4 regions of the Staphylococcus coagulans genome follow, and region 1 is predicted to be linked to each of the others. Evidence: riboswitches for the same ligand, from Rfam matches in the RefSeq annotation. Region 1 holds a riboswitch; each other region holds the start of a gene.
The links. Region 1 has a riboswitch for S-adenosylmethionine ahead of KM149_RS03715 (M20 family metallopeptidase). Riboswitches for the same ligand answer to the same signal wherever they lie in the genome.

Region 1 (3,212 bases):
TGGTCGTATTAGCTCAAAAAGCGAACAATTTAGAAGAAGCACGTGAAATGTTAAAAGAAGTCATTGAAAACGGTAAAGCGTTAGAGAAATTCAAAACGTTTTTAAGTAATCAAGGTGGCGATGCAAGTATCGTTGATGATCCATCACAATTGCCAACAGCACAATATCAATTCGAATTACCTGCGAAACAAGCTGGTGTTGTTGCAGAAATGATTGCAAATGAAATCGGTATCGCATCCATGATGTTAGGGGCAGGACGCCAAACGAAAGAGGATGAGATTGATCTTGCTGTAGGTCTCGTTTTGAATAAAAAAATAGGTGATTATGTTGAAGAAGGAGAATCTCTATTAACGATTCATGCGAATACACAAGATGTTGAAGCAGTAAAAGAAAAATTGTATGATAATATTACAATCTTAGAGCAAGCATCACAGCCGAAATTAATCCATACAATCATTACTGAATAAAGGGTGTTGAGATGAAAAAAGTAGGTCGCATATTAATAGGTATTGGATTTTTGATTATTGGCGTTTTACATTTTACGAGAGAGCGTCGATTCAGAAATATCGTACCTCATTATTTACCATTCAGAAAGGCTGCTGTACTAGTCACAGGCGTATGCGAAATATGGATAGGTATAAAGCTACTTTTGGCGCGTCCATCTGACGCATTAAAACGTTGGATTAACTTTTTCTTATTATCAGTTTTTCCAGCAAATATTTATATGGCACGGCGTCGATTGCCACTTGGTAATAGAGAATTATCAGATACGGCAAGATATGGTAGACTACCGCTTCAATTCATTTTCATGTATCTCATTAAAAAATTATAATTGTAAACTTTAAAAAGGCATTTCAAGTTGTGAATCACACACAATTTGAAATGCCTTTTGTTCAGTCAAAGTGACTTATCATTATTTTTACATCGTCATCCTATTTTAAAAGTTTACATTATATTTAAACGTGTGCACCTGTTCCAAAAACATCATGCCATTGTTCACGTTTATCTAAAAATGATTGTGCAATTGCTTGAGCGCCCTCTAAAGAATGTGAAGCAGCCCAGCCACATTGTAATTCATTGCAAGCAGGAACTTCTTTCGCATCAAGTACATCTTGTATTGTTTTTTCAATAATATTTAATACATCGTCATAATCATCATGATTGATAAAAGAAACATAAAAACCAGTTTGGCAACCCATAGGACTTAAATCAACCACTTTATCTGTATGGTTTCTAATATTCTCGGCCATCAAATGCTCTAGAGAATGCAATCCAGGCATGTCCATGTGCGCTTTATTCGGCTGCTTAAAACGAATGTCATATTTATAAATTTCATCTCCGTTAATCCCTTTCATTTTACCAGCCAAGCGAATATAAGGCGCAACCACTTTAGTGTGATCCAAGTTAAAACTTTCAACGTTCATTTTTGGCATTTGTACAAACCTCCTTCATGTGTAATTTCATTTTAACACAATTTAGTATGATTGAAAGTAAAAAACTGAGCTGATTACTCAGTTATACAAAAAATAAGATAGAAATTTTTGATTTATCTGTAAAAAACACATGACAAATTGTCCTAAATCCGATAAAATAAGTACAAATTTAATAAATATTTATCAAGAGTGGTGGAGGGAATTGGCCCTACGAAGCCCTGCAACCTCATCGTAAAGCGATAAAGGTGCTAAATCCAACAGCCTATAATGGACTGAAAGATAAAAACGACAAAGATGTTATCACCGGCGTACATCAACCACACTTGAAAACATATGTGTTGATAGTATAGGATGATAACTTTTTTTGTTTTGGAAGGAGTTTTAATTTGGTGTCAGTGAGACAACGGATTTTAGATTATATAGATAACAACAGATTGAAATACATTGATATGAGTCATCAAATTCATGAAAGACCTGAGATTGGAAATGAAGAGTTATTCGCTTCGAGATTGCTCATTGATCATTTAATTGAGTGCGGTTTCGAAGTCGAACGCGACATCGCTGGTCATTCAACAGGATTTATAGCGACATATGAATCCTCAAAAGAAGGGCCTACAATCAGCTATCTTGCTGAATATGATGCACTTCCGGGATTAGGTCATGCCTGTGGCCATAATATTATCGGTACAACGAGTGTCTTAGCAGGTACAGCACTCAAGCAGGTCGTCGATGAAATTGGAGGGAAAGTCGTCATCTTCGGTTGTCCAGCTGAAGAAGGTGGTGAAAATGGAAGTGCCAAAGCGAGTTATGTTAAAGAAGGCATATTTGACGATGTAGATGTTGCGTTAATGGTACATCCAGGCAATGAAACATACCCAACCAATCACACCCTTGCGGTAGATGTACTAGATATTAAATTTTATGGTAAAAGTGCGCATGCTTCAGAGAATGCTTATGAGGCACGAAATGCTTTAGATGCAATGATTAGTTTTTTTAATGGTGTCGCTCAAATTCGTCAACATATTAAAAAGACTGAACGCGTCCATGGTGTAATATTAGATGGTGGCAAGGCCGCGAATATTATTCCAGATTTCACACATGCACGTTTTTATACGCGTGCGACCACACGAAAGGAACTGGATGTGCTAACTGGACGTGTTCATGATATTGCAAAAGGGGCAGCGATACAAACGGGTTGTGATTTCGAGTTTGAGCCTATTCAAAATGGCGTCAATGAGTTTGTGAAATCACCAAAACTCGATCTGTTATTTGAACAATATGCAACAGAACTAGGGGAAGAGGTAAGTCATGATGATTTTGGGTATGGTTCAACAGACACGGGGAATGTCAGCCATGTTGTACCAACGATACACCCACATGTCAAAATTGGACCAAGAAGCTTGGTGGGGCATACCCATCGATTTAGAGAAGCTGCTGCAAGTCCAATGGGAGATAAGGCGCTGATTAGAGGTGCAAAGATCATTGCATTAATGGGGGCTACATTAATTCAAGATAGAAATCTCTTAGATACAATTCAAAAGGAGCATCAAATTAAAAGGGAGAAGTTATAAATGACGGTACAAAATAAACACGCACCCCGCTTAACAATGGGTGATATCTATGAAACAAATGTGGTCTATACTTCTAGACCTTCTTATGTTTCCAATCCTTGGTTAGAACCAGATGAACATCAATCCAACTTTTTAACTGGGAGAGAGTTGTTGATTGCCAATTTACCAGTCATCGTTCATGAGGCTAGTGTCACGCATAAATTAACAC
Region 2 (3,212 bases), 450 kb from region 1:
CAAACTTGAAAAGTAACTCATACCGAGTAAATGTTTGAAAATCAAAGCGCCTGCTACAAGCTGACTTGCGATATAGAAAATATTAAATAATAAGATCATAGCCGTCCCAACACGTAAAATAGGACTGTCATAAAAATCGCCTAACCAATCTGGTAGCGAGAGGGATTGCTGCGTTGTATTTAATGATCTGACTCTTTTAGCGACCATTAAAACACCTGTAGGGCCACCGATAAACATCGCTAAAAACAACCATAAATTATTGAGTCCCCACGCATACGACCATCCCGGATAACCTAGAAAGGTTGCAGCACTTAAATACGTCGCTGCAAAAGACAATCCTAGCGTACGGGGGCCAATCCTTCCAAAGCCAGTCGCAAAATCTGAAATACTGTTCATCTTTCTAGAACTGACAAAGCCTACCGTAATCATGAACGCCATGAAAACAATAAAACCTATCCATGTATACACTTTAACGTCATTCATAATCATCCCCCTATATCTGTACTAAATTGGCTTTTTTATTTCGTGCAGGATGTGTCGGTTTCACTTTCGTATGGCCTTTGCCAAACATATTTTCACGTAAAGTTTCACCTTCATATTCTGTACGATATATGCCTCTTTTTTGTAATTCAGGAATGATTAAGTCCACAAATTCTTCAAATGTACCTGGTGAATAAGTCTGCGCAATATTAAAACCGTCCGCACCACCTTCATTCACCCATAACTCCAATTGATCAGCAATTTGTGTGGGTGTTCCGATGAATTTAGCCGTCCCATTACCTAGTCCGTGATTTTTCACCGCTTCTCGCAATGTCCATTTTCGATGTGGGTCTTTTGTATATAAATTGAGATTGCCTTGCATCGCTTCTGTCTCGATATTTTCGATATATTCATCTGGATCATATTGAGAAAAATCAATACCCGTATGTCCACTTAACAATGCGACTGAACCTTCATAGCTGACTTCATTTTGAAGCGCTTCATATTTTTCATAAGCCTCTGCTTCAGTTTCACCGATAATAGGTAAAACCATTGGAAAAACAAGTATATCTTCTCCATCACGGCCAAATTGTTGTGCTCTTGTCCGAATGTCTGTGACATATGCCCGTAACGATTCAATAGAGGTGTGTTTTGTAAACACAGCCTCTGCATGCTTTGCAGCAAATATTTTGCCTTTTTCGGAAGCACCTGCTTGAAATAAAACAGGCGTTCTTTGAGGGGAAGGCTCTACAAGATGCGGGCCGGGTATATCGAAAAATGTACCTTTATGATGAATCGCATGAACTTTAGAAGGATCAGCATACGTATCTGTCTCACGCGCTTTAACAACTGCATCGTCCTCCCAACTGTCTTCCCACAGCTGATAGCTCACTTGCAAAAATTCGTCAGCACGGTTGTAACGTAATGCTTTAGGCAAGCGTTCTTTTAAGCCTAAGTTCACTGCTTCGCTTTCTAAATAAGACGTCACAACATTCCAACCTAATCGGCCATTTGTCAGATGATCAAGTGTAGATAATTGACGTGCCAACTTATATGGCTGGGCATAGGTAGTAGAGACAGTAGGTGCAATACCAATATGCTCAGTTACCGCTGCAATGGCAGAAACGAGCGGAATAGGATCATGTGCGGGGAGTTGAACTGCGTGTTTCACTGCGGCGTCATGAGATTGGTTGTAAACACTATAAGTGCCCAACACATCAGCAATAAAAATACCATCAAATAAACCACGTTCTAAAGTTTGAGCAATATCCGTCCAATATTTTAAATTGTGGTGTGTCGCTCCTTTATCTTTTGGATGTTTCCATAAACCTGAAGCATGGGGAGAGGGAGAGTTTTGGACGAATCCGTTAAAATGAATTTGTTTTCGTGTCATGAACATTACCTCCTAAGAAATAGGAAGATAAGGCATAGCTGTAGTTGACTTATCTTCTAGCAATTGTGCTACTGGAATTGGCACAGTGAATTAATCCTGTTGCCGAGATTTCATCGGGCCAGTCCCTCCATCTCTCTTGATAAGACGATGATGTACACTCATGGGGTACTTTTTAATAAGTGAAAGGTAAAACACTGACCGGTAGAATAATCACTTCCTTCACATGGCGGCTTACGCTTTAAAAGCGCTCATGTCAATCTACCAGATCATGAATTTCCATTTATTTTCATTTTGTGCGACGCTTAAAAGTTAAATTTTGGCAAAGCCTTTTTCCAAATCTGCGATAATATCATCGATATGCTCAAGTCCTATCGAAAGACGAATCGTCTCCGGGGCAATACCTGCTGCTGTTTGTTCTGCTTCCGTCAATTGTTGATGTGTCGTGGATGCGGGGTGAATGACAAGTGACTTTGCATCTCCTACATTCGCTAATAAAGAAAATAATTCTAAGCCTTCAATAAACTTTTTACCTGCTTCGTATCCACCTTTAACACCAAAGGTAAAGATGGAACTTGCACCTTTTGGTAAATACTTCTCTTTTAACGCGTAATATTCACTCGTAGGTAAACCAGCATATTTAACCCATGCGACTTTATCATGCTTTTCAAGATATTGTGCAACTTTTTCAGCATTTTCCACATGACGTTCTAATCGTAATGAAAGTGTCTCTAAGCCTTGCGTTAGTAAAAATGCATTGAATGGTGAAATCGCTGCCCCTGTATCTCTTAAAATTGTTGTACGAATTTTAAAAGCAAGTGCGGCTTCTCCAAATTTTTCACTGAACACTAAGCCGTGATAAGACGGATCGGGTTCACTTAATCCTGGAAACTTGCCATTATCCCAATTAAAGTTACCTGCATCAACAATAACACCACCCATTGATGTTCCGTGCCCACCAATAAATTTGGTCGCAGAATGAACAACAATGTTCGCGCCATATTCAATTGGACGTAAAAGATAAGGCGTTGCAAATGTATTATCAACAATAAGCGGTATACCTTGAGCTTTTGTAATCGCTGCAAGTGCATCGAAATCCTCAACATTGCCTTCTGGGTTCCCAATGGTTTCTACAAATAATGCCTTCGTATTGTCTTGAATCGCATTTTCTATACTACTGACATCTTTCGTATCTACTAATGTGACATCAATCCCATATTTAGGTAACGTATGTGTGAAAAGCGTATGTGTTCCGCCATATAATGTGGAACTTGCTACAATATGATCACCCTTCTGTGCTACAGCTTGAATCGCATACGTGATGGCTGCCATACCTGAAGCA
Region 3 (3,212 bases), 780 kb from region 1:
TGTCATGGTGTCGCATACAACTTTTAAGCAAGGCGTACAAGAATGTATTCCAACTTTGTTAGGCTATGCAGGGATAGGATTTTCCTTTGGTGTGGTCGGTGTTGCTTCTGGTTTTGGTTTACTCGAAATCGTAATGTTATCGATGCTTGTTTATGCCGGAGCTGCTCAGTTTATTATTGTCGCTTTAATGGTTGTTCATACACCAGTTTGGATTATTGTACTGACAACGTTAATCGTAAATAGTCGCATGTTCCTATTGAGTATGACATTAGCAAATAATTTTAAGCAGGAAAGCTTACTTCATAGAGTGGGGGTAGGCGCGCTACTCACTGATGAGACTTTTGCTGTGGCCATTACGCCTCATTCAAAAGATCTTACCATAACGCGCAATTGGATGTATGGACTAAATTTAACAGCCTACTTATTTTGGATTTTTGTCTCTATTTTAGGGGCGTTACTTGGAAACTTTTTTAAAAATCCAGATGCATTTGGTTTAGATTATGCCATTATAGCGATGTTTGTATTTTTAACGATTGCACAATTTGAAGGTATCACCAAGTCAAAGATGCGTACTTATTTGTTATTGATGCTTATTGTCATTGTTATGATGCTATCGCTAAGTATGGTCATGTCTTCCTATTTAGCAATTTTATTCGCGTCTACGATCACTGCGGCAATAGGGATGGTGATTGACCGATGACGCTTTATATCTTATTGGCGATTATAGGTTCGGGAATTGTCACTTTACTTTTACGTATTACACCACTTTTGATGATTTCTCGTGTACAGCTTTCTGATAAAGTTTTAAAATGGCTCACTTTCATTCCAATCACACTTTTCACAGCTTTAGTCATGGATGGTTTAATCCAGCAACATAAAGGTGTGATGGGTTATACATTAAACTGGAACTTTGCCTTAGCCCTTATTCCCACTGTCATTAGTGCTTTTTGGCTCAGAAGTTTAACAATAACAGTTATTGTAGGCATGATAAGTGTCGCATTATTAAGAATAGCCGGATTATTCTAATAATCGTTTGCATGTCGATAATGAATGAGGTATGATAAAAAACAAAATTATACTTATTAAGAGAAGCTGAGGGATTTGGCCCTGTGACGCTTCAGCAACCACTTATTGATAAGTACGGTGCTACAACCAACCATTGCGGATGATAAGTTAACTAGATAGGCTTACAAAGGTTGTATTACCGTTATTGCGGAAATACAACCTTTTTTTGAATTTTAGAGGGAGGGCATACTAAAATGATGAATTATCGAGTTGACACATTAGAGTTAGGCGCTTTTACGACTGAATCTGGAGAAAAAATTGAAAATTTAAAGCTTCAATATGAATATGTAGGCTACCCAGGTCAACCTTTAGTACTTGTTTGTCATGCGTTGACAGGCAATCATTTAACATACGGAACAGAGGAAAATCCAGGGTGGTGGCGTGAGATTATTGACGGTGGTTACATGCCGCTTCATGATTATCAGTTTCTTACTTTTAATGTTATTGGTAGTCCATTCGGTTCTAGCTCACGTGTTACAGATCAAAATTTTCCTCAGCACCTTACAATGCGCGATATTGCCCGTGCGCTTGAAAAAGGAATTGAAGCTTTAGGTTTCCGTAAGATCAATGTACTCATAGGCGGTTCTTTAGGCGGTATGCAAGCACTAGAGCTCCTCTATCGTCATAAATTTGAAGTGGAAAAAGCAGTGATTCTTGCGGCGACTGCAAAGACATCTTCGTATAGCCGTGCATTTAATGAAATTGCGAGACAAGCCATCCATTTAGCAGGTAAAGAAGGGTTAAGTATTGCGCGTCAACTCGGTTTCTTGACGTATCGTTCATCTAAAAGTTATGAAGCCCGTTTTACTCCTGACGAAGTTGTCACATATCAAAAATATCAAGGTGATAAATTTAAAGAACAATTTGACTTACAGTGTTATTTAACATTGCTCGACGTCTTGGATAGCCATGATATTTATAGAGGAAGAGAAAATGTGGACAAGGAGTATCAATCATTGAATACAAAAGTGCTGACACTTGGTTTTACCGATGATTTGTTGTACCCCGATGATCAAGTTGCTGCACTTGGTAAGCACTTTAAATACCATCGTCATTTTTTTGTGCCTGATAATGTTGGTCATGATGGCTTTTTGCTTAATTTTAATGACTGGGCGCCCTATTTATATCATTTCTTAAAAGTTTCGCGCTTTCGACGCTAACTTTAGACGATAATGTTATCTATTTGTTATAATTGCGTAAACTAGAAATACTAGACAATAAGCTGTATTTTAGGGATAATAGCTAAAATATAGCTTTTCTTTGCGTTTGAGGGGGATGTAAAGCTTTGTCATCTCATCAACACAAATTGTATTCATATTACAAAGCTTGTAAAATAGAAGTTATAGAATAAATTAGTTTGGAAGTGGCGTCTTTGTTTTCTAAAATTAAGCCTAAAGAAACCCTAATCGGCACAATAGCCTTATTAGCGGTGGCTTTAGTATTGCATTTTATGCCATGGTCAGTCGTGATTATCGCATGTTTTGCAACCTTACCAGGAATCATATTATGGTACCGTTCCATCCATTCTTTTGGATTGGCTACTTTAATTACGATATTAGTCTCAACATTAACAGGTGACTTGTTTGTAATGACCTTTATGATCATTCTATTAGCATTGAGTGCAGTGATTGCACAATTGCTTAAACAACGTGCCTCAAAAGAACATATTTTGTATGTCGCAACACTTGTGACGAGCATCATTACAATCGGAGCTATCATGATTTTGCAAGGTTTAAAACAATTACCTTATGCACAAGTGTTATTAGAACCTTATCAAAAAATCGTTAATCAAATGATTGAGATGCAAAATTTAGATCAACAGGCAAGAGAGGTTTTAAATAACTCTGTACATCAGTTGGCAGTTCAATTGCCAGCTATGATTGTTGTTACGATTGCAATTTATTTGATCGTTACGTTGATGATTATCTTTCCAATCTTACGTAAATTTAAAATTGCAACGCCTGTTTTTCGTCCATTATATTTATGGCAAATGAAACGTTCTTTATTTATTATTTACGCCATTGCGTTGTTGGTCAGTGTGACAACAGAACCTGCCACAACAATCAATAGTATCGGTATTAATTTTCAAATTGTATTAGGTTTCTTATTAGTCATTCAAGGTTTAAGTTTTATACATTACTTTACGA
Region 4 (3,212 bases), 1.2 Mb from region 1:
ATTTTAATTAATAATTTGATATATTAAAATTAATTGGAATAAGGAGGTCAAAGGCATGATCAAATTTTATCATTATCCAAATTGTACAACATGTAAAAAAGCAGCGAAATTTTTATCTGATCATGGGGTGAGCTATGAGCCTATCGATATTGTACAGCACACACCGACAGAAAAAGAGTTTCGTCAAATTATAGAAAAATCAGGCTTGGATATTAAAAAGTTCTTTAATACACATGGCGCAAAATACAGAGCGTTAAATCTTAAAGACAAACTAGAAAATATGAATGAAGACGAAAAAATAAGTTTACTTGCTTCTGATGGCATGTTAGTAAAGCGACCATTAGCAATCTTAGGTGATAAAGTGACAGTCGGCTTTAATGAAGAGGTCTATCGCAATACTTGGCTATCATAAAATAGTTGATAGAACCGTTCCAATATGTCATGATAAAATTGTAATTGTAAACATTATAGGAGGGGATTAACGTGGCAGTGCCAAGCGAATTAAAATATTCTAAAGAACACGAATGGGTAAAAGTTGAAGGTCAAACAGCGACAATTGGAATTACAGATTTTGCGCAAAGCGAATTAGGTGATATTGTCTTTGTAGAGCTTCCAGAAGCAGAAGATGAACTTACTGAAGGTGAAACTTTCGGAAGTGTGGAATCAGTTAAAACTGTTTCTGAATTGTATTCTCCTGTATCAGGAAAAGTCATCGAAGTGAATGAAGGTTTAGAAGACGAACCTGAAGCGGTTAACGAATCACCTTATGAAAAAGCTTGGATGGTAAAAGTTGAATTAAGCGATGAAAGCCAATTAGATGCATTATTAAGTGCAGCTGATTATGAACAAATGATTGGTGAATAATGCCCGCATAAAGACTCCTCGGTAATCTGATTATCAAGGAGTTTTTTGTACTCAAATATTTTTTAGAAGGTGAAGACCATGGCGATGATCAATAAGGTTATTGTTGTAGAAGGTAAATCTGATAAAAAACGTGTTCAAGAGGTGTTGTTAGAACCTGTCGAAATTATATGTACACATGGAACGATGGGAATTGAAAAATTAGACAATATGATTGAATATTTGTATGATAGACAGGTCTACATTTTGGTAGATTCAGATGCGGAAGGTCGAAAAATCCGCAAATGGTTTACAACTTATTTGAGTGAGCGCATCGATATTTTCATCGATACGAATTATAGTGAAGTGGCACGTTGTCCACGCGATTACCTCTCTAATGTATTACAACATTTTGGATTTAAAGTAAAAAAAGATTTTTATGTTAAAGGGAAGTATTCATATCATGAGTGTTTCAGAGCAATTGAACAATATATATAGAAATAAAGATGAAAACGTTCATCTCATATTTGGTTATACACCGATGTGTGGGACATGTAAAATGTCTGAAAGAATGTTAGATATTGCAAATGAGATGACACAATTACCTATTGTGAAAATAGATTTAAATTTTCATCCAGATTGGAGCCAAGCAAATGAAATACAGTCTGTGCCTGTGTTAATGATCATGCATTATGATCAAGAAGTAGAAAGGTTATATGCTTTTCAGTCTGTACCGTACTTGTTAGAAAAAATAAAAAAAGTAATTGACGCATGTTGATTACAATGATAAGATTAATATCAATTAAATAGTCAGAAAACTCTTATCCGGAGTGGTGGAGGGATGTGCCCTATGAAGCCCGGCAACCGTCTAGTATATAGAAATGGTGCCAATTCACATAAAGTAAAAATTTTACTTTTGAAGATGAGAGAAAAGCGATTTGTGTTAATGCTTTCTCTTTCATTTTTTAAAAGAGAAAGCATTTTTTATTTTGCAGATAAGAGGGGAAACACAAGGAGGAACAGTATGATTGAGCTTAAAAACATCGTTAAAAAGTACGAAAGTAAATCAAAATCTGTAACAGCTGTAGATCATGTTGACCTAAAGATAGAGAAGGGTTCAATCTATGGTATTATCGGATTTTCTGGTGCTGGTAAAAGTACTTTAATACGATTATTTAATTATCTAGAAACACCTACATCAGGCGATGTGATTATCGGCGGGGATAACATAGGACAGTTAAGTAAAGCAGATTTACGCAAAAAACGACAAAAAGTCAGTATGATTTTCCAACACTTTAATTTATTGTGGTCAAGAACGGTAATGGATAATATTATTTTCCCACTAGAAATTTCAGGAGTTGCAAAAAGTGAAGCAAAGCAGATAGCATTAGAGCTCGTTGAACGTGTTGGTTTAAAAGGGAGAGAGCATGCGTACCCTTCTGAATTATCAGGTGGTCAAAAACAACGTGTCGGCATTGCGCGCGCACTTGCCAATGATCCAGAAGTATTATTATGTGACGAAGCAACAAGTGCACTTGACCCTCAAACGACAGATGAAATATTAGACTTGCTTTTACAACTTAAAAAGGAAAAGAATTTAACGATTATTATTATTACACATGAGATGCACGTTATTCGTCGGATTTGTGATGAAGTATCTGTAATGGAAAATGGTCGTGTCATTGAGCAAGGTAAAGTTTCTGATATTTTTGAAAATCCACAGCACGCAGTGACACGCCGCTTTGTTCAAGAAGACTTGAAACCGAGTGATGAAAGTGATGAGCTTGTAGCGACATTTCCTCTAGCAAAAGATGATGTTTTGATTAAATTGACTTTTTCTGGCGATAATACAACACGTCCGATATTGTCTCATCTATCGCAAGAATATCATCTTTCAGCCAATATTTTAGAGGGTAATATTAAACAATCAAAAACGGGAACTATAGGCTATTTACTCGTTCACATTCAAGATGTCTCAAAAACAAATTTTGATGAAGTACAAGCGGACTTAGAGTCACAAAATATCGATGTAGAGGTGGTCAGTCATGGGTAAGAGTTTTAGCGAAATACTTCAAGAGATGATAACGATGCCGAATGTACGTTGGCCGGATGTTTGGGTAGCGACATATGAAACGCTATACATGACAATCATCTCAACAGCATTCTCATTTATTTTTGGGCTCATTTTAGGTGTGATTCTGTTTTTAACATCTAAAAGTAAATCTAAAGCAGGACGTATATTTTATAGTATTGTTTCTTTCATTGTGAATTTATTTAGAGCGATACCATTTATCATTTTGATTTTATTGTTAATTCCATTTACAAGTTTACTATTAGGTACAATCAGTGGTCCAACGGGTGCTTTACCTGCT

Region 2: linked by a shared signal. The riboswitch ahead of KM149_RS01605 (LLM class flavin-dependent oxidoreductase) and the one ahead of KM149_RS03715 (M20 family metallopeptidase) in region 1 are both predicted to bind S-adenosylmethionine.
Region 3: linked by a shared signal. The riboswitch ahead of metX (homoserine O-acetyltransferase MetX) and the one ahead of KM149_RS03715 (M20 family metallopeptidase) in region 1 are both predicted to bind S-adenosylmethionine.
Region 4: linked by a shared signal. The riboswitch ahead of KM149_RS09580 (methionine ABC transporter ATP-binding protein) and the one ahead of KM149_RS03715 (M20 family metallopeptidase) in region 1 are both predicted to bind S-adenosylmethionine.

The regions. Positions count from the first base shown of each region.
Region 1 is NZ_CP092966.1:826,337-829,548, forward strand. It holds gene KM149_RS03700 (pyrimidine-nucleoside phosphorylase) at 1-467, shown strand, start outside; gene KM149_RS03705 (DoxX family protein) at 479-832, shown strand; gene KM149_RS03710 (S-ribosylhomocysteine lyase) at 957-1,433, opposite strand; SAM riboswitch class I at 1,611-1,719, shown strand; gene KM149_RS03715 (M20 family metallopeptidase) at 1,823-3,004, shown strand; gene ldmS (L-aspartate--L-methionine ligase LdmS) at 3,005-3,212, shown strand, end outside.
Region 2 is NZ_CP092966.1:373,176-376,387, reverse strand. It holds gene KM149_RS01610 (sodium:solute symporter family protein) at 1-483, opposite strand, end outside; gene KM149_RS01605 (LLM class flavin-dependent oxidoreductase) at 494-1,873, opposite strand; SAM riboswitch class I at 1,920-2,019, opposite strand; gene KM149_RS01600 (O-acetylhomoserine aminocarboxypropyltransferase/cysteine synthase family protein) at 2,183-3,212, opposite strand, start outside.
Region 3 is NZ_CP092966.1:43,970-47,181, forward strand. It holds gene KM149_RS00215 (AzlC family ABC transporter permease) at 5-700, shown strand; gene KM149_RS00220 (AzlD domain-containing protein) at 697-1,026, shown strand; SAM riboswitch class I at 1,077-1,175, shown strand; gene metX (homoserine O-acetyltransferase MetX) at 1,260-2,225, shown strand; gene KM149_RS00230 (DUF2232 domain-containing protein) at 2,429-3,212, shown strand, end outside.
Region 4 is NZ_CP092966.1:2,017,559-2,020,770, reverse strand. It holds gene KM149_RS09600 (arsenate reductase family protein) at 56-412, shown strand; gene gcvH (glycine cleavage system protein GcvH) at 484-864, shown strand; gene KM149_RS09590 (toprim domain-containing protein) at 943-1,338, shown strand; gene KM149_RS09585 (thioredoxin family protein) at 1,304-1,618, shown strand; SAM riboswitch class I at 1,659-1,769, shown strand; gene KM149_RS09580 (methionine ABC transporter ATP-binding protein) at 1,865-2,893, shown strand; gene KM149_RS09575 (methionine ABC transporter permease) at 2,886-3,212, shown strand, end outside.